One region of the Pseudomonas sp. Leaf127 genome, then DNA from elsewhere that is predicted to be linked to it. Evidence: predicted binding sites of a transcription regulator. Region 1 holds the regulator's gene; each other region holds the start of a gene.
What was found. Region 1 encodes FliA, which starts transcription of late flagellar genes. Its sites were predicted from a motif close to CTAAAGTTTNNNNNNNNNNNGCCGNTAA; they were not measured.
Positions count from the first base shown of each region.

Region 2: the regulator FliA is predicted to act here: its motif matches at 1,841-1,868, upstream of ASF84_RS23245 (methyl-accepting chemotaxis protein).
Region 3: the regulator FliA is predicted to act here: its motif matches at 2,753-2,780, upstream of ASF84_RS08370 (methyl-accepting chemotaxis protein).

Region 1 is NZ_LMOA01000020.1:411,487-417,819, forward strand. It holds gene flhA (flagellar biosynthesis protein FlhA) at 1-727, shown strand, start outside; gene flhF (flagellar biosynthesis protein FlhF) at 739-2,070, shown strand; gene fleN (flagellar synthesis regulator FleN) at 2,186-3,022, shown strand; gene fliA (RNA polymerase sigma factor FliA) at 3,019-3,759, shown strand; gene ASF84_RS12540 (chemotaxis response regulator CheY) at 4,005-4,379, shown strand; gene ASF84_RS12545 (protein phosphatase CheZ) at 4,399-5,184, shown strand; gene ASF84_RS12550 (chemotaxis protein CheA) at 5,216-6,333, shown strand, end outside.
Region 2 is NZ_LMOA01000023.1:469,502-475,834, forward strand. It holds gene ASF84_RS23245 (methyl-accepting chemotaxis protein) at 1-1,777, opposite strand, end outside; gene cydD (thiol reductant ABC exporter subunit CydD) at 2,060-3,760, shown strand; gene cydC (thiol reductant ABC exporter subunit CydC) at 3,757-5,457, shown strand; gene ASF84_RS23260 (cytochrome ubiquinol oxidase subunit I) at 5,507-6,333, shown strand, end outside.
Region 3 is NZ_LMOA01000012.1:114,836-121,168, reverse strand. It holds gene ASF84_RS08375 (D-mannose isomerase) at 1-956, opposite strand, end outside; gene ASF84_RS08370 (methyl-accepting chemotaxis protein) at 1,065-2,690, opposite strand; gene ASF84_RS08365 (glycerate kinase) at 2,859-4,034, opposite strand; gene ASF84_RS08360 (CdaR family transcriptional regulator) at 4,125-5,261, opposite strand; gene ASF84_RS08355 (alpha/beta hydrolase) at 5,398-6,333, shown strand, end outside.

The sequences.
Region 1 (6,333 bases):
CGGTCTGGAAGCGGTCTGGATCGAGATCAGTCAGCGCAGCCAGGCACAGTCGCTGGGCTACACCGTGGTCGATGCCAGTACCGTGGTCGCCACGCACCTCAACCAGATTCTCTACAAGCATTCCCATGAGCTGATCGGCCATGAAGAAGTCCAGCAACTGATGCAGTTGCTGGCCAAGAGTTCGCCAAAACTGGCGGAAGAACTGGTGCCGGGTGTGCTGTCGCTGTCGGGTCTGCTCAATGTCCTGCAGGCGCTGTTGACTGAGCACGTGCCGGTGCGGGATATCCGCACCATCGCCGAGGCCATCGCCAACAACGCTTCAAGGAGTCAAGATACCGCCGCTTTGGTGGCGGTGGTGCGTGTCGCCCTGAGCCGCGCAATCGTCCAAAGCATTGTAGGAATTGAGTCTGAGCTGCCTGTCATCACGCTTGAGCCAAGGTTGGAACAAATCTTGCTCAATAGTCTGCAGAAGGCTGGTCAAGGTCAGGAAGAAGGCGTTCTTCTTGAGCCAAGCATGGCCGAGAAGCTCCAGCGATCGTTGATCGAGGCTGCACAGCGTCAGGAAATGCAAGGTTCGGCGGTGATTCTGCTGGTAGCAGGACCGATCCGGGCCATGCTGTCACGGTTTGGACGATTGGCTGTACCGAACATGCATGTGCTGGCGTACCAGGAAATTCCGGACAACAAGCAAGTCACCATCGTAGCGACTGTCGGGCCCAACGGCTGAGGTAGTGAGTCATGCAAGTTAAGCGATTTTTCGCCGCCGATATGCGTCAGGCCATGAAGCTGGTTCGCGATGAGCTGGGCGCCGAGGCGGCCATCATTGGTAACCGGCGCATTGCCGGTGGCGTCGAGCTGACCGCTGCCCTGGATTACAAGTTGTCTGCCCTGGCGCCACGGGTACCGAACATGGAGCTCGAGGATGAACTGCGCAAGACCCAGTCGCGCATCGTCTCCGCCCAGGCCGAGCTTGAGAACCCTACAGACAGCGATGCCAGCAATAACCTCCAGCTGTTTTCCGGGCTGCCGCTCAGCGCGGCCGATACGCATATCGAGCCGACGTTCGAAGAGCCGCCACGTGCCACTGCGCCCTCGTCGGCCTCGCCGGTCACTGACGCCGCCGTAGGGCAGCGTGTGTTCGAATCGATGTGCTCGGAACTCAATGGCCTGCGCGAGCTGCTCGAAGTGCAGCTTGGCTCCCTGGCCTGGAACCAGTTGCAGGGCGCGCGCCCGCAACAGGCCAACCTGTGGCGCCGCCTGCAGCGCATCGGCCTGTCCGGCCCGTTGTCACGTGACCTGCTGGGCATGATCCCGGATATCGAAGACCCCAAGCAGGCCTGGCGCATGCTGCTGGCGTACCTGGCGCGGATGATCAGCGTGCCGGAAATCGAACCGCTCGAAGAGGGCGGCGTCATTGCCATGGTCGGTCCGGCCGGCATGGGCAAGACCACGACACTGGCCAAGCTGGCCGCGCGTTACGTGCTCAAGTACGGCGCGCAGAACATCGCCCTGGTGAGCATGGACAGTTTTCGCATTGGCGCCCAGGAGCAGCTCAAGACCCTGGGACGGATTCTCAATGTGCCGGTGACCCATGTCGATCCTGGCCAGTCGCTGGCCCAGGCGCTGGAGCCGTTGATTCGCAAGCGCGTGGTGTTGATCGACACCGCCGGCCTGCAAGCCAGCGACCCGGCCTTGCGCCTGCAACTGGAAAGCCTGGCCGGGCGCGGCATCCGTGCCCGCAACTATCTGGTGCTGGGCACCACCAGCCAGAAACAGGTACTGACGGCGGCCTATCACAGCTACAAGCGCTGCGGCCTGGCCGGCTGCATCCTGACCAAACTGGACGAAACCGCCAGCCTCGGCGAAGTCCTGAGCCTGGCGATCAGTCACGAATTGCCTGTGGCCTATCTGACCGATGGGCCGCGTATTCCTGATGATCTGCACCTGCCGCGTCGTCACCAGCTGGTGAGCCGCGCGGTCAGTGTGCAGATGCAGGATGAGCCGAGTGAGGAGGCCATGGCGGACATGTTCGCCGACCTCTATCACAAACCCGGCAAGCAAGTGGGGTAATTGATGGAAACGATTGGAAGGTCCCTGCATATCTGGTCTGCCAGGCATTGTTCGCAAGCGAACGTGCAGCCCGTAATGTGGTTTCGGTCTACGCATGACAAGGTAATGAAATAACATGGGCAGCATGCATCCCGTACAGGTTATCGCCGTGACCGGCGGCAAAGGTGGCGTCGGCAAGACCAACGTGTCAGTGAACCTTTCACTGGCGCTGGCCGAGCTTGGGCGACGTGTCATGTTGCTCGATGCCGACCTTGGCCTGGCCAATGTCGATGTCTTGCTGGGCCTGACCCCCAAGCACACCCTGGCCGACGTCATCGAAGGCCGCTGCGAACTGCGCGACGTGCTGTTGCAGGGCCCTGGCGGCGTACGCATCGTGCCGGCGGCTTCCGGCACCCAGAGCATGGTGCACCTGGCGCCCGCCCAGCATGCCGGCCTGATCCAGGCCTTCAGCGAGATTGGCGACAATCTTGACGTGTTGGTCATCGACACCGCTGCCGGTATCGGCGAGTCAGTGGTCAGCTTTGTGCGCGCCGCCCAGGAAGTGATGCTGGTGGTGTGCGACGAGCCGACCTCGATCACCGATGCCTACGCCCTGATCAAGCTGCTCAACCGTGACTACGGCATGAACCGTTTCCGGGTCCTGGCCAACATGGCCCAGAGCCCCCAGGAAGGGCGCAACCTGTTTGCCAAGCTGACCAAGGTCACCGACCGTTTCCTTGACGTGGCGCTGCAGTATGTCGGTGCCGTTCCCTATGATGAGTGTGTACGCAAGGCCGTGCAGAAACAGCGCGCCGTCTACGAAGCGTTTCCACGTTCCAAGTGCGCCCTGGCGTTCAAGGCCATTGCCCAGAAGGTCGACACCTGGCCTCTGCCGGCCAATCCGCGCGGGCACCTTGAGTTCTTCGTCGAGCGGCTTGTTCACCAGACCAGCGCAGCGGGACCCGTTCAATGACAGCCAGCGGTTACCAGATGTACAGCAAGGCTTCCAGGAATTCGCAGTACGAACTGATCGAGCGTTATGCGCCGTTGGTCAAGCGCATTGCCTATCACCTGCTGGCGCGCCTGCCGGCCAGTGTGCAGGTGGAAGACCTGATCCAGGCCGGCATGATCGGCCTGCTGGAAGTGTCGACCAAATACGATTCGAGCAAGGGCGCCAGTTTCGAGACCTACGCCGGCATCCGCATTCGTGGCGCGATGCTCGATGAGGTGCGCAAGGGCGACTGGGCACCGCGTTCGGTGCACCGTAATACCCGCATGGTCAGCGATGCGATTCGTGGCATTGAAGCAAAAACCGGCCGCGACGCTAAAGATCATGAGATTGCGGCCGAACTCCAGTTAAGTCTGGATGATTATTACGCTATCTTGAACGACACCTTGGGCAGCCGCCTGTTCAGCTTTGACGACCTCTTGCAGGACGGCGATCATGACGGGCTGCACGAGGATGGCGCCAGCGCTTCGCTGGAGCCGTCGCGGGACCTGGAAGACGAGCGCTTCCAGGCCGCGTTGGCCGATGCCATCGCCAATCTGCCGGAGCGTGAGCGTCTGGTATTGGCGCTGTACTATGACGAAGAGCTGAACCTCAAGGAAATCGGTGAGGTCCTGGGGGTCAGCGAATCACGGGTCAGCCAGTTACACAGCCAGTGCGCCGCACGTTTGCGGGGGCGTTTGGGGGAGTGGCGCGCACGCTGACAGCGTCCGGAGTGTCCGGGCGGCTGCAGACCGGCTGTGCAAGGCGTCACGTGTCGAGTACCCGGACAAGGCAGGAGCCTGTCAGCATCCCTGGGGATGACTGGTTCAGGCGTTTGCCCGTGTCCATGTGCCAGGCCTGTGAAAGCGGCAAGCGGTCGAAAATGTGCTGTGCCGGTATTGAGTGAACAGCGGGTCCGGGAGCCGGGCTCGTTCAGGACTGTTTGGAGGTCGAATTGGACAAGAACATGAAAATCCTCATCGTTGACGATTTTTCAACGATGCGGCGGATCATAAAAAACCTGTTGCGTGACCTGGGGTTCACCAACACGTCGGAAGCCGATGACGGCCTGACCGCATTGCCGATGCTGCAAAGCGGTGGTTTCGATTTTCTGGTCACTGACTGGAACATGCCCGGCATGTCGGGTATCGACCTGTTGCGTCAAGTGCGCCTGGACGAACGTCTCAAGCACATTCCGGTGCTGATGGTGACTGCCGAAGCCAAGCGTGAGCAGATCATCGAAGCGGCCCAGGCTGGCGTGAACGGCTATGTGGTCAAGCCTTTTACCGCCCAGGTACTGCAAGAAAAGATCGAGAAGATCTTCGAGCGCGTCAATAGCTGATGCATGCCGCGAGGGCGCTATGGACAACAACGATTCATTGGGCGACTTCGAGTCGACCCTGAAAAAACATGCGCACGAGCTTGTCGCCAGCCTTGAAAGAGGCAAGTTCGGCGATGCCGTGCAATTGATCCATGAGCTCAACCAGACTCGGGACCGCGGCCTTTATCAGGAAGTGGGCAAGCTGACACGTGAATTGCACAGTGCGATCGTCAACTTCCAGATAGACCCGCAGATGCCACAGGCCGAAGAGGTGTCGCAGATCACGGACGCCACCGAACGCCTGTCGTATGTTGTGCGCCTGACCGAGGGCGCGGCCAACCGCACCATGGACCTGGTGGAGCAGAGCACGCCGCTGATGAACAGCCTGAGCGACGACGCCAAGGCGTTGAGCGCCGACTGGGGGCGCCTGATGCGCCGCGAAATCGGTGCCGAAGAGTTTCGTGGGCTGGCAAAGCGCGTCGAAGGCTTTCTTTCTCGTACCGAAAAGGAAAGTCACAGCGTGGCGACCAACCTCAACGACATTCTGCTTGCTCAGGACTATCAGGACCTGACCGGCCAGGTGATCAAGCGCGTGACGCAATTGGTCACCGAAGTTGAAAGCAATCTGCTCAAGCTGGTGCTGATGGCCAGCCATGTCGATCGCTTTGCCGGCATTGAACATGATCGTGAAGCACTGTTGGCGGAAAATAATCCGAAAAAAAATCTCGCCCAAGGTGAAGGTCCGCAAATTCATGCCGATAAACGGGAAGATGTCGTTTCCGGTCAGGATGATGTGGACGACTTGTTATCGAGCCTCGGCTTCTAGGTCTTGACGGTTAATTTTAGGGAGCACCCCCATGAGCTTCGGCGCCGATGAAGAGATCCTTCAGGATTTTCTGGTAGAGGCCGGCGAGATTCTCGAGCAATTGTCCGAACAGCTGGTCGAGCTTGAAAGCCGACCGGATGACGCAGACTTGCTCAACGCAATTTTTCGCGGTTTTCACACTGTTAAAGGGGGCGCCGGCTTCCTCCAGCTGCATGAGCTGGTGGAGTGCTGCCACATTGCCGAGAACGTGTTCGACATCCTGCGCAAGGGTGAACGACGCGTAGATTCAGAATTGATGGACGTGGTTCTCGAAGCCCTGGACACCGTCAACAGCATGTTCGGCCAGGTGCGCGAGCGCAGTGACGTCACGCCTGCCACCCCTGAACTGCTGGCGGCGCTGGCGCGTCTGGCCGATCCGCAGGCCGCTGATGAAGCACCTGCGGCCGCGGAGCCTGTGGCACAACAGGCTGCAGAACCTGAAGCCCCGGCCCCTGGCGATGAAATCACCGATGACGAATTCGAGCGTCTGCTCGATTCGCTGCAAGGTGCCAAGTCCGATGCCCTGGCACCTGCTGCACCTGCACCTGTACCGTCTGCGCCGGTGGCGGCCAGCGATGAAATCACCGACCACGAATTCGAAGCGCTGCTCGACCAGTTGCATGGCAAGGGCTCGTTCGATGCCGGCATCGCAGCGGCAGCCCCCGCTGCCACAGCGGCAGTGCCAGCGTCGGCAGCGGCCCCAGCGGTGAACAGCGACGAAATCACCGACGACGAATTCGAAGCGCTGCTTGATCAGTTGCATGGCAAGGGCTCGTTCGATGCCGACAAGGCGACACCCACCGCAGCGGCCAGCCCGGCGCCTGTGGCGGTCGCCAAGGTCGAAGTCAAGGCTGAGGCGGGCGCCGATAAAAAACCGGCGTCTTCGGACGAAATCAGCGAGCACGAATTCGAAAACCTGCTCGACCAGTTGCATGGCAAGGGCAAGTTCGAGCCGGCCGCCGTAGCCGATGCCGTGGCGGCCGCCGTTTCTGCACCGGCCGCACCCGTCAAGCCAACTGCGCCGGCCGCTGCAGCACCGGCTGCCAAGGCGGCACCCGTGCCAGCCGCAGCGCCCGCCCGTGCCGCCGCGCCGGCCCCGGCCCGTGCCGC
Region 2 (6,333 bases), on a different contig from region 1:
GGATGTTGCGGTCGCTGATGCCTGACACCGCCTCGGCGATTTCGGCCAGCAGGTCGCCGGTGCGGCCGATATTGCGTGCGCCCGCCTGGGCCTTGTCGAGGGTCTCCTGCATCGAGCCTGTAGCGCGATCGGAGCCGGCCTGGAGCCGGGCGATCATCTGCTGGATATTGCCCGTCGATTCCTGGGTCTTCTGCGCCAGCGTGCGCACCTCCGAGGCCACCACGGCAAAGCCGCGACCGTGATCGCCGGCCCGGGCGGCCTCGATGGCTGCGTTCAGGGCCAGCAGGTTGGTCTGGTCGGCGATGCCGCGAATCACGTCCAGCACCGAGGAAATCGAATCGCTTTCATGCTTGAGCTCGTCGATGATCTGCGCGGTGTCCTGTGCCTGGCTGGACAACTGCCGGATCAGTTCGATGGTGGTCTGCACTTCGCTGCTGCCTTGCGCGGTGTTGCGATTGAGCTGCTGCGACAGTTGCGCCGCGTCGTTGGTGCTCCTGGCTACATCGCGCACAGTAGTGCTCATCTGGGTGATGGCCGTGGCCACCAGCTCGGTGCTCTGGCGCTGTTGCTCGACGCTTTGGCTGGTCTGCACCGTGACTGCCGAAGACTCTTCGGCCGCCGTGGCCACCTGTGCGGTGGCGTTGCTGATTTCCTGGACGACACCGGTGATTTCCAAGGCCATGCGATTGAGGTTTTCGCAGATCTGCCCGAACTCGTCACGGCTCTGATAAGTGGCGCGGGCGGTCAGGTCGCGTTGCGCCAGGCTCAGCAACACGCTGTTCACGTCGGCCACGGCGACGTTGATCATGCGGATGATCAGGTACGACAGCACTACCACCGCCGCCAGGGCGAACAGCACGGCCGCCAGGGTCAGCCACAAGGCGCGGCTGGCCTGGTCACGCGCCTGTGCGGCCAGGTCGCCCACTTCGTTGCCCAGTGCTTCTTCGACTTCGCTCATCAGGTCGATGCGCCGGGTGGCGGTTTCGAACCAGGTTTCGGCTTTTATCCCCAGGGCCTGGCCCAGCGGCCGTTCGAAGGCCAGGCGTTGCAGGCGCGCCACCTCTACAGCACTCGGGTCCTGCATCCGCGCATCAAGCTGGCGCAACTGCTCATCCGAGGACTTGCGGCGAAAGTTTTCCGCGTAGGCGCCAAACTCGCCCAGGTTGCGGCTGAAGCGTGACAGCAGGGCGGCATCAAAGTGGTCCTGGCTGAATACCAGCCCCAGGATCACCCGCTCGCGACCGGCGCGCTCTTTCATTTCGATGAACTGATTGAGCGCGCTCAGTGCATGAATGATCGCCGGCTCGTTGATATTGGCTTCCAGCGAGTGGGTGTAGCCGGCCAAGGCCTGGATGGTCTCGGTGTAGCGGGCGCCGGAGTCGGTGCTGGTCATGGCCTGTGCGTCGACCTGCTGGCGGGTGCCCGGCAGGGCTTGCAGCACCGTGAGTGCCTTGTCGAGCGGCACGCTGTTGCCATCGGCCAGCGCACGGGTGGCGGCCAGCGCCTGATCGGTGTCCTGGCGCAGGCGCGTCAGGCGGTCACCCATCGAGCGGCCCTTGCTGCTCAGAAAGACCCCACTGGCGCCACGCTCGCGTTGCAGCGTGGTGATCAGGCGACTGATCTGGTGCGCGGTGGTGCTGGCCGTGACGGTGTTGTTCATGTTGCGCAGGGTCTTGTAGTTATCGACCATGAACAGCGTGGCCAGCCACAGAAACCCCAGCAGCGGCAGCAGCAGGATCAACAACAGTTTGGTACGTAACGGTGCATTTCTGAGCATGGGGCTGTCGCCTTTTGGTGCATGGGCCTGGCGCATTTGCGCAATGCGCCTTCCTTTCAGGCCTTATCGTCACGGCGTGCAGAAAGCTGAAGGTCGGCGGTCACGAGCGGTCATTGGGGGGATGCCAGAAGCATGCCCACAGAGCGCAGTCTGCGATGTTGGCTGGCAATCCGCCATTGACCTGGATCAGTAACCGGCCAGAACCACGGGCGTAGCATGGCGGCCTGAGCGATCGGCCTGTGTGCCGCCGCCTGTCCCTACCAGCCAAACAGTGGCCACCCTGTGAAAACTGCCAGCCCTTCCGGTTTTTCTGCCGCGCCCTCGAACGAGGGGGCGATCCTGCCGGCGTACCAGCCCAATCGCTGGGGCGCGCACCTGCAAACCCTGGCCGGGCTGTTCTGGCTGATGCAGGCCGGTGTGCTGGCGTGGACGGTACAAGGGCTGCTGGACGGGCGCGGCATGGCGGTGGTCTGGCCGGCGGCGCTGGCGCTGCTGGGGCTGGGCGCGCTGCGCACCTTGAGCGACGCCTGGGGCGGGCGCTGGCTGTATTGCACCGCACGCCAGTACCTCGGCACCGTGCGTGCACACGCTGTCACCGCACTGGCCGACCGCTCGCCGCTGGACACCCGACGTGCGCCGTCGGGCCTGGCCGCCAGTGTGCTGGCCGAGCAGGCCGAGGCGCTGCTGCCTTATCTGGTGCGCTACCTGCCGGTGCGGCAACGGCTGATGACCCTGCCTGTCGTGATTGTGCTGGCGGTGGCCTGGTTCAGTTGGCTGGCGGCGCTGGTGCTGCTGCTGGCCGCGCCCCTGATTCCGCTGTTCATGGCCTTGGTGGGCTGGCGCGCCAAGGCCGCCAGCGAGGCGCAGTGGCTTGAAACCGGCAACATGAATGCCTTTCTGCTCGACCGCTTGCGCGGCTTGAGCACCTTGCGGGCCTTCGCCGCCGTCGAGGCCACCGCCGAGCGCTTACAGGCTTCGTCGCTGTCGCTGCAACAGCGCACGATGCGCGTGTTGCGCATCGCCTTTCTGTCGTCGGCAGTGCTGGAATTGTTCTCGGCCCTGGGCGTGGCGCTGGTGGCGGTGTATATCGGCTTTCACTTGCTGGGTTATCTGCCGTTCGGTGCCTGGGGGCAGACCCTGAGCCTGGGTCAGGGCCTGTTCGTGTTGCTGCTGGCGCCGAGCTTTTTCGAGCCGTTGCGCGACCTGTCGGCGGTCTGGCACGACCGCGCCTCGGGCGTGACCGCCTTGCAAGCGCTGGAGGCGCTGAGCGAGCGCGGCACCGCCTTGCCGCCTGCCGCGCCGGTCGATCCCCAGACGCCGGGTCTGGTTGTGCATATGCAGGGGGTCAGCGTTCGTCATGCGGGCGCCGCCCGGCCGGCCTTCGAGTCGTTGTCGTTGCAAGTGGCCGAGGGCGAGCACCTGGCGATCACCGGCCCCAGTGGCGGTGGCAAATCCACCGTGCTGGCGACCATCGCTGGCCTGTTGCCGTTGCAGGCCGGCCACCTGAGCCTGAATGTGGCGCCGGGCGCCATAGGCTGGATCGGCCAGAAGCCGCACACCTTTGCCGGGTCCGTGTACGACAACGTGGCGCTGGGACGGCCGGGCGTGGACCGTGCGGCGGTCGAGGCCGCGCTGGCCCAGGCGTGCCTGGCGCAGGTCGAGCAGGCCCGTGCCGGGCAGGTGCTGGGTGAGGGCGGTCAGGGCTTGTCGGGGGGTGAGGCGGTGCGCTTGTCATTGGCGCGGGTGGCGGCCGACCCGTCGGTCCGGCTGATCCTGGCCGACGAACCCACCGCCCACCTGGACCGGCAGAGCGCGTTCGAGGTGATCCAGGCCCTGCTGCAACTGGCGCGCGGCCGCACCCTGATCGTCGCCACCCACGACCCGGTGCTGGCCGCCGCGATGCAGCGCCAGGTGCCGCTGCAGGCACTGTGTCAGGCCTCTGTCGCTGGCCCGGTCAAGGCCGTGGATGAGGTGCTGTCATGAGCCTCCGTGCGTTCGATGCACTGTTGCCGGTCGCCCGTCTGTTCTGGCAGGCACGCGGCCGGTTGTTGCTGGCAGGCGCCGGGCTGGCGGCGCTTACCGTGCTGTTCGGCATGGCGCTGCTGGGGCTGTCGGGCTGGTTCATCAGTGCCACGGCGATTGCCGGCCTGAGTGCGGCCACCGCGCTGGCCTTCGATGTGTTCATGCCCTCGGCCGGGATTCGCTTGTTCACCCTGGGCCGTACCGCCGCCCGTTATGGCGAGCGCCTGGCCACCCACGACGCGACCCTGGCGGTGCTGGCGGCGTTGCGCGTGCGGCTGTTCATCGGCTGGGCACAGCCGCAGGCCGCCCGCGAGCTGGCCTTGCGCCCGGCCCGGCTGCTGTTTCGCCTGACCGGCGACATCGATGCACTGGATTCCCTGTACCTGCGCGTGCTGGTGCCGCTGCTGTCGGCATTCGCCGCGACCCTGGCCGCGGCGCTGACGCTGGGGCTGATCAATGTCGGCCTGGGGCTTGCCGTGTTGCTGTTGATGAGCCTGGTCACGCTGATCGTGCTGCGCAGCACCTGGCGGGGGGCGCTGCGTCCGGCGCAGGCGCGGGCCCGGGCCACTGAAACCCTGCGTGCCCAGGCCGCCGACCTGGTGGCGGGGCAGACCGAATTGCTGATGGCCGGGCGCTTGCCGGCGCAATGCGAACGCCTGCGCCAGACCGATGCGCGCCTGGCCCGCTGCGACGACCGCCTCAATGCACTGGACAACCGCGCCGCCGTGGCCTTCGGCCTGTTGAGCACGGTGTTGCTGGCGTTGACCGTGCTGGTCAGCGGCTGGCTGGTGTCGACCCGGGTCATCGAAGTGCCGGTCGCGGTGCTGGCGGTGCTGGTCGCCCTGACCATGACCGAACCCCTGGCCGCCCTGCGCCGGGGCGCGCTGGAGCTGGGCCGTACCACCCTGGCGGCGCGAAGGGTCGGACCGGTATTGGCCACCGACCTGCCAGCGCCCATGCCTGCTGAGCCGCTGGCCGCTGATCAACCTGTACGTGTGCAGCAGGTACACGTTCGCCACCCTGGCGCGGCACAGGATTGCCTGCACGGCATCGACCTGCAGCTCAAGGCCGGCGAGCGGGTGGCCTTGGTGGGCAGCAGCGGCGCGGGCAAGTCGTCACTGATGGCGCTGCTGACTGGCGAATTGCCGGCCCGCCTCGGCCGCGTGCAGATGGGCAGCCCTTACGGCTGGCTGACCCAGCGCACCGAACTGTTCCAGGACAGCGTACGCGACAACCTGCTGCTGGCCTGTCCACACGCCGGCGACGACCAGCTCAGGCAAGCGCTGACCCATGCCGGACTGGCCGACACATTGCGCGCCTGGCCCGTCGGGCTCGACACCCGGCTGGGCGAAGGCGGCCTGGGCGTATCCGGTGGCCAGGCCCGGCGCCTGGCACTGGCCCGCCTGCTGCTGCGCGAGGCGCCAGTGTGGCTGCTCGATGAGCCCAGTGAAGGGCTCGATGCCGACACCGCAGCCGATGTGCTGCGCCAGCTCGACCGGCTGGGCCAGGGCCGAACCTGGTTGCTGGCCACCCATTTGCGCCGCGAGGCGGCCCTGGCCGACCGGCTGGTGATGCTGCACGGCGGGCGTGTGATCGCCGCCTGGCCACGCGGCAGCGCCGGTTATGACGCGGCCCTGGCGGGCCTGCGGCCTGACTGATCCACCTGTTTTCGATGACTTGAATACAACCCTTCTGGAGGTAAATGGCATGGACCTGGACATAGTCAGTCTGTCGCGATTGCAGTTCGCGCTGACGGCGCTCTACCACTTTTTATTCGTGCCGCTGACGCTGGGGCTGTCGATTTTGCTGGCGATCATGGAAACCCTCTATGTGATGACCGGGCGCACGATCTGGCGGCAGATGACCCGCTTCTGGGGCGTGTTGTTCGGCATCAACTTCGCCATCGGGGTGTCCACCGGGCTGGTCATGGAGTTTCAGTTCGGTATGAACTGGAGCTACTACAGCCACTACGTGGGTGACATTTTCGGCGCGCCACTGGCCATCGAAGGGCTGATGGCGTTCTTCCTGGAGGCGACCTTCATCGGCCTGTTCTTCTTTGGCTGGGACAAGCTCAGCCCGGTCAAGCATTTGCTGGTGACCTGGCTGATGGCGCTGGGCACCAACCTGTCGGCGCTGTGGATCCTGATTGCCAACGGCTGGATGCAGAACCCGGTGGGCGCGGCGTTCAACCCGCAGACCATGCGCATGGAAGTCAGCGATTTCTACGCCGTGCTGACCAACCCGGTCGGCCAGGCCAAGTTCGTGCACACCGTGTCGGCCGGCTACGTGTGCGGCGCGATCTTCGTGCTGGGCATCTCGGCGCTGTACCTGCTCAAGGGCCGGCATGTCGAGCTGGCCAAGCGCTCGATGACCGTGGCCGCCTCCTTCGGCCTGGCGGCCTCGCTGTCGGTGGTGGTGCTGGGTGACGAGAGCGGTTACCTGTCCAGCGAACACCAGAAGATGAAGCTGGCCGCCATCGAGGCGATGTGGGAAACCGAGCCGGCCCCGGCCGCCTTCACCGCCATCGGCTTTCC
Region 3 (6,333 bases), on a different contig from region 1:
ATCACCGGCTGGCGCTCGTTGTCCAGGGTATAGACGATGCCCGGCGCCCCATCGACCTCCCAAGCATGCCGGCAGGCGCTGTCGAACAGTTCACCGGCCTGTTTGAGCAGCCAGCCCGGCGCATTGCAGCGAGACTCCAGCAGCGCCGCTTCCAGGTGCAACAGCAGCCGTGCCCACTCGAAGCCGTGGCCTGGGGTGGTGCCATAGGGACGAAACGGGTCGGCGGGGTTATCAAGGTTGTAGTCCGGCAGTGGCTCCCAGTGCTGGCTGAAATGCTCCACCACCTGAAAGTCATTGGCCGCCGCGTGCTGGTGGATCAGCCGCTCGGTGATGCGCAGCCCGCGCTCCAGCCAACGACTGTCGCCGCTGACATCGGCCAGCGCCAGAAAGGCTTCAAGGCCATGCATGTTGCTGTTGGCGCCGCGATACGCCTCTTCGATCTGCCAGTCACGGGAGAACGACTCGCGCAGCACGCCCTCTTCTTCACTCCAGAACCGCTCAAGCATGACGCTTGTCGCTTCTTCGAGCAGCGCCCTGGCCGCCGGCCGTCCGGCCACCACGGCAGAGCTGGCCGCCAGTGCCACGAAGGCATGCAGGTACGCCTGCTTGTCGGTGCCACCGCCTTCGTCCAGCGGCGCATCGAACCAGCCGCCATGCTCGGCATCACGCAGCGGCCCCGACAGGGCGGCCAGGCCATGGTCGATCAGTTCGGAAAACCCCGGAATGCCCTGGATATGCGCCAGGGCAAAGCAATGCACCAGGCGGGAGGTATTGAGGGTCTGGGCCCGCGCACCCACGCGCAGCCGGCCATAGGTGTCCAGGTCGCCGAACCCCTGTTCCAGCCTGGCGGCCCTGGCGAACGCCAGCAGGCGTGCGCCTTCCTGGTCAAGCCACTGGCGATGGCGCGGTGCATGCAGCCAGCTGCGGGTGACCTGCGGGGTAAGATGCTTGTCCATGACGCACTGCCCTCTTGAACCTGACCATGATCAGGCTGCCCAAGGCCGTCCTGACCGACCGTGGCGATAATGCGCGCCAAGGCCGGCCATGGGCAAGCGGTGTATCGGTCAGACCTTGAAGCGCGCCACCACCTGATTCAGATCGCCCGCCAGGCGCGACAGCTCGTTGCTGGAGGCGCTGATCTGGTTAGCGCCCTGGGTCGACTGCATCGACAGGTCGCGAATATTGACAATGTTGCGGTCCACTTCCCGCGCCACCTGGGCCTGCTCTTCGGCGGCGCTGGCAATGACCAGATTGCGCTCAGAGATCTGATTGATAGAGCGGGTGATCTCGCTCAGCGATTCACCGGCGCCACGGGCCATTTCCAGGGTGGAGCCGGCGCGGTCGCGGCTGGTCTGCATCGACTCCAGGGCCTGGGCCGAGCCGTTGCGCATGGCATTGACCATGGCGTCGATCTCCAGGGTCGACTGCTGGGTGCGGTGCGCCAGGGCCCGCACTTCGTCGGCGACCACGGCAAAGCCACGCCCCGACTCACCCGCCCGCGCCGCCTCGATGGCGGCGTTGAGCGCCAGCAGGTTGGTCTGTTCGGCGATCGAACGGATGACATCCAGTACCTTGCCAATGTCCTGGGACTGGTTGGCCAGGCTCTGCACCAACGTCGAGGTGGCCTGCACGTTATCGGTCAACGTCTGGATCGACTGCACGGTGTCCAGCACACGCTGCTGACCGGCCTTGGCCGAGGTGCTGGAATGGTTGGAGGCGTCAGAGGTCGATACGGCGTTGCGCGCCACTTCTTCGACCGCTGAAGTCATCTCGTTGACGGCCGTGGCCGCCTGGTCGATCTCGGCATTCTGCTGGTGCAGTCCGCGGTAGCTGTCTTCGGTGACCGAATTGAGCTCGGTGGCCGCCGAGGCCAGTTGCGTGGCCGAGCTGCCGATATGACGCATGGCTTCGCGCAGGTTGTTCTGCATCTGTTGCAAAGCCCGTTGCAGGCGGGTGACTTCATCTTCGCCCTGGACATGAATGTCATGGGTCAGGTCGCCACTGGCCACATGCTCGGCGGCGCGCACGGCACTTTCAAGCGGGCGCACAATGCTGCGGGTCAGCCACAGTGCCAGCCCGATGGTGGCCAGCGCGGCCAAGAGTACAAATGCCATCACAATCAAGCGCGAATGATCGTATTGGGTGGCGGCCGCCAGGCCTTCGGCCTCGATGCGCTTGGCATAGAAATCACCCAGGTCGGACAGTTGCTTGCCCGAGCCATCGACGATCTGCTTCATGTCGACCAGCAGCAGTTTGATCAGCGCGGCGTTGTCCTTCTGTGCCGCCAGCACAAACGAGCGCTCCAGACCACTGCGGTACTCGGCCAGGGTGGTGCGGAACTGATCGGACAGTATCTTTTCTTCGGGGGTGTCATCGAACTTGTCGAGGATGACCAGCTTGCCATCCAGGTCCTTGAGACGGGTGTCCATCTGCCCCTTGTAGGTGGCCACGTTGGCCGGATCCGGGTCCAGGGCCATGCGCAGGGAAATGGTGCGGATGCGCAGCATGAGTTCACGGATGTCGCTGATCACGCGCATGCTCGGCACCCAGTTGGTTTCAACGGCGACTTCGCTTTCACGGATGGTCTGCATCTGAGCCAGCGCAAACCAGCCCAGTACAGCCACAAGCAGGGAGATCAAGGTAAAGCCCAGACCCGCACGGCGGGCGATGGTCAGGTTGCGTAGGTTCATGGCTACGGCTCTTTCTTATAAGGTGGCGGATCGAAACGAGGTTGTCGTACAACCCCACCACCCTATCGGCCTCTGCTCAGACTTCTTGAGGGCCATAGCCCTCATTTATCCACCCGCATGCGCTTTTGCTGTAGCGGCCGGGCGGCGATCCGCTTCAGCCGCGAAGGGTCATGAATCGGCGGTGCCTGGTTCGCGACTGAAGTCGGTCCTACCGGCCGCCAGGTCCCACAGCCGGGCCAGGTCACGGGCGCGGTCATGCAACAAGGCAGCGGCGTGTCGGCAGGCCTCGTCCAGGGTCAGCGGACCGTTGGCCAATGCGAAAGCGGCGTGGATACCGTGTGCGTACAACTGCTCGTAGCCTTCGCCCAAGGTGCCGGCCAGGACGATCACCGGCACCTTGCGACGGGCGGCAAAACGGGCCACACCCAACGGCGTCTTGCCGCGCAGGGTCTGGGCATCGAAGCGGCCTTCGCCGGTGATCACCAGGTCCGCACCAACCAGCGCCTGTTCAAGCCCGGTCAGTTCCGCGACCACTTCGACGCCGGGGCGGAAGGTGGCGTGCAAGAAGGCCTTGGCCGCAAAGCCCATGCCGCCGGCTGCGCCGCTGCCGGGGTTGTCACGCACGTCGGTCCCCAGCACTTGGGCGCAGTGATCGGCCAGATGATCCAGGGCGGCATCCAGCGCCAGCACTTGCTCAGGCGTTGCGCCTTTCTGCGGGCCGAAGGTGTGCGACGCGCCGTGCGGACCACACAACGGGTTGTCGACGTCGGCGGCAATTTCAAATCGCACCTGCGCCAGGCGCGCATCCAGCCCGCTCAGGTCGATACGCGCCAGCTGCGCCAAGGCCAGGCCGCCAGGCGCCAAAGGCGCGTCATCAGCGTCCAGGAAACGCACCCCCAGCGCGGCGAGCATGCCGCTGCCGCCGTCGTTGGTCGCACTGCCGCCAATGGCCAGGATCACCCGCTGCGCGCCCGCGTCCAGGGCACTGGCAATCAGTTCACCGGTACCCAACGTGCTGGTGACGCAGGCATCGCGCTGTTCGCGGCTCAGCAGTTGCAGGCCGCTGGCAGTGGCCATCTCGATAATGGCCGTGCGGCTTTCGGCCAACCAGCCCCAGTGCGCTTCGACCGGTTCGCCCAGCGGGCCTTGTACCTGGGCCGTGCGCAACTGGCCGTTGCAGGCCTGCAACACTGATTCGACCGTGCCCTCGCCGCCGTCGGCCATCGGGCACAGGCGCAGCTCGGCCTCGGGCCAGACGTCGCTCAGGCCGCTGGCGATGGCCTGGGCGACGGCTTGCGCGCTGAGGCTGTCCTTGAACGAGTCGGGGGCAATGACGATTTTCATGATGCATCTCCTCTTCTTGTGCCCGCATGTTCGCATCCGCACCAGGGCTTTACGCCGGGCCGTCGCACAATGCCTGTCATCGCCTGTCGTTCATTTGCACAGGCCAGGCGTGACGTGCCGCCCCAGGTACAGCCGCAACAGGTCGTCGCTGCGGTACGGGTTGCAACCGGTGAGTTCGGCGATCTTTTCCAGGCGATAGCGCAGGCTGTTGCGATGAATGCCCAAGGCCTCGGCGCACACCTGGCTTTCGCCGCTGTGCTCGAACCAGCGATCCAGGGTTTCCACTAACTGGGGGTGCTCGTGCAGGCGCATGATGGAGCCGGCAATGTCCTGCGCCAGCCAGTCGTGGCGATGACGCCAGAACAGCACCGGCAGGCGCAGGTCCTGCAAGTGCAGCAGGCGCTGCGCCGGGCGGATATGGCTGGCGTAGTCGAGCAGGTCCAGGGTTGCCGCACAGGCCTGGCGCAATGCGGGCAGGCTCGTCGCGGCTTCGGCGGTGGCAATGCGCAGGATCGGCCAGCCCTGGGCGGTGGCCTGTTCAAGCAAGTGAGCGTCGTCGTAACCACGTTCAGGGGTACGCTCGTGGCTGCGCTCCTGGCTGCGTTCACGCTCGACCGCCCGGCACCAGTACAACAGCGTCGGCTCGCGCAACAGGCACCAGCTTTGCGGGTAGCGGCTGCTGAGCCGCATGACCAGCGGGTGGCTCATGTCCAGCGGCTCGCTCAGGCGCATCAGCACCGCCTGGCGCGGCTGCTGCGGTTGCAGGCCCAGGTGCCGGGCTTCGTCGACCAGGCTGTCGGGGCAGTCGCCCCACAGCAGGCGCGCCAGCAATTCTTCGCCGCGTTGCCGGCGCCATTGCCGGTCGGCCTGCTGGCGGCGCTGCTCCATGAGCATCTCGGCAGTCATCTTGACCAGTTCGCCGTACACACGCACCTGCTCGGGGTCGCCGGTAATGCCCAGCACGCCGATCAATTGATGATCCAGCATCAAGGGCAGGTTCACACCCGGCCTGACCCCGCCCAGGCGACTGGCAGCCAGGGCGTCGATTTCCACCACCTGACAGGTCGCCAGCACTTCCTGAGCCCCCTCATGACGGGTGCTCAGGCGCCCGGCATCACCGCTGCCGATGATGATGCCCAGGTAATCCATGACATTGACGTTGTAAGGCAGGATTGCCATGGCACGGTCAACGATGTCCTGGGCCAGGGCGCGATCAAGGGCGAACATGGCAGTCTCCTGCGGCAGGATCGGCATGCCGATACATTTTGTTGAAGTTATGAGGCCCGGAGTGTGCCTGAAAGTGGAGCCTCGCGCGAAGCGCGTGGCACAGTGCCGGGTGCCCTGGTCATTGAAGGTCTTGAACGTGCCCCGCTATCGCCTGCTTGCTGTGTTATGCGCCCTCCCCTTGCAAGCCTGTGCCTGGAAAACCGGCGATGTGCAGCCGCACACCGGCTTTTCCGGCTACCGGCAACAGACACTGGAGTGGCTGCAGAGCCACCGTGTTTTCCAGACCGACAACCGCGATGCCGAGCTGGCCTGGAACGCGCCGCAGGAGTGGCGCCCGGCCGGTACGCCCAGGGCCGGCGTGCTGCTGGTGCACGGGCTTGGTGATTCGCCCTGGTCGTTTCATGACATCGGCCGCACCCTGGCCGATCAGGGTTATCTGGTGCGTACTGTGCTGCTGCCCGGCCATGGCACACGTCCCGAAGACATGCTGGAGGTGACGCTGGAGCAGTGGCAACAGGTGGTGCGCGAGCAGGCCGCGCAACTGGCCCGCGATGTACCCAAGGTGTATCTGGGCGGGTTTTCCACCGGGGCCAATCTGGTGCTCGACTATGCCTACGAGCACGATGACATCGCCGGATTGTTGCTATTTTCGCCAGCGTTTCGCTCCGACAGCGCTTATGTGTGGCTGACGCCGTGGATCGGCTGGGCCAGACCCTGGCTGGCCGAACCCAACGACGGCGTGCGGCCCATGCAGACCCCGGTGCGCTACCTGAACGTGCCCACCAACGGCTTTGCCCAGTTTCACCTCAGCAGCGTGGTGGCGCGCCAGCGACTGGTCGAAAAGCCCTATGCCAGGCCGGTATTCGTAGCGCTGACCGAGCATGACTCGGTGCTCGATACCGGATTTGTACTGGACAGCTTCAACGCGCGCTTCACCCACCCGGGCAGCCGGCTGGTGTGGTACGGCAGCGATCCGGACAGCACTGCCGCGCATCCACGGGTGCTGGTGCGCGAGGATTATCTGCCCGAACAGCAGATCAGCCAGTTTTCCCACATGGGCCTGTTGTTCTCG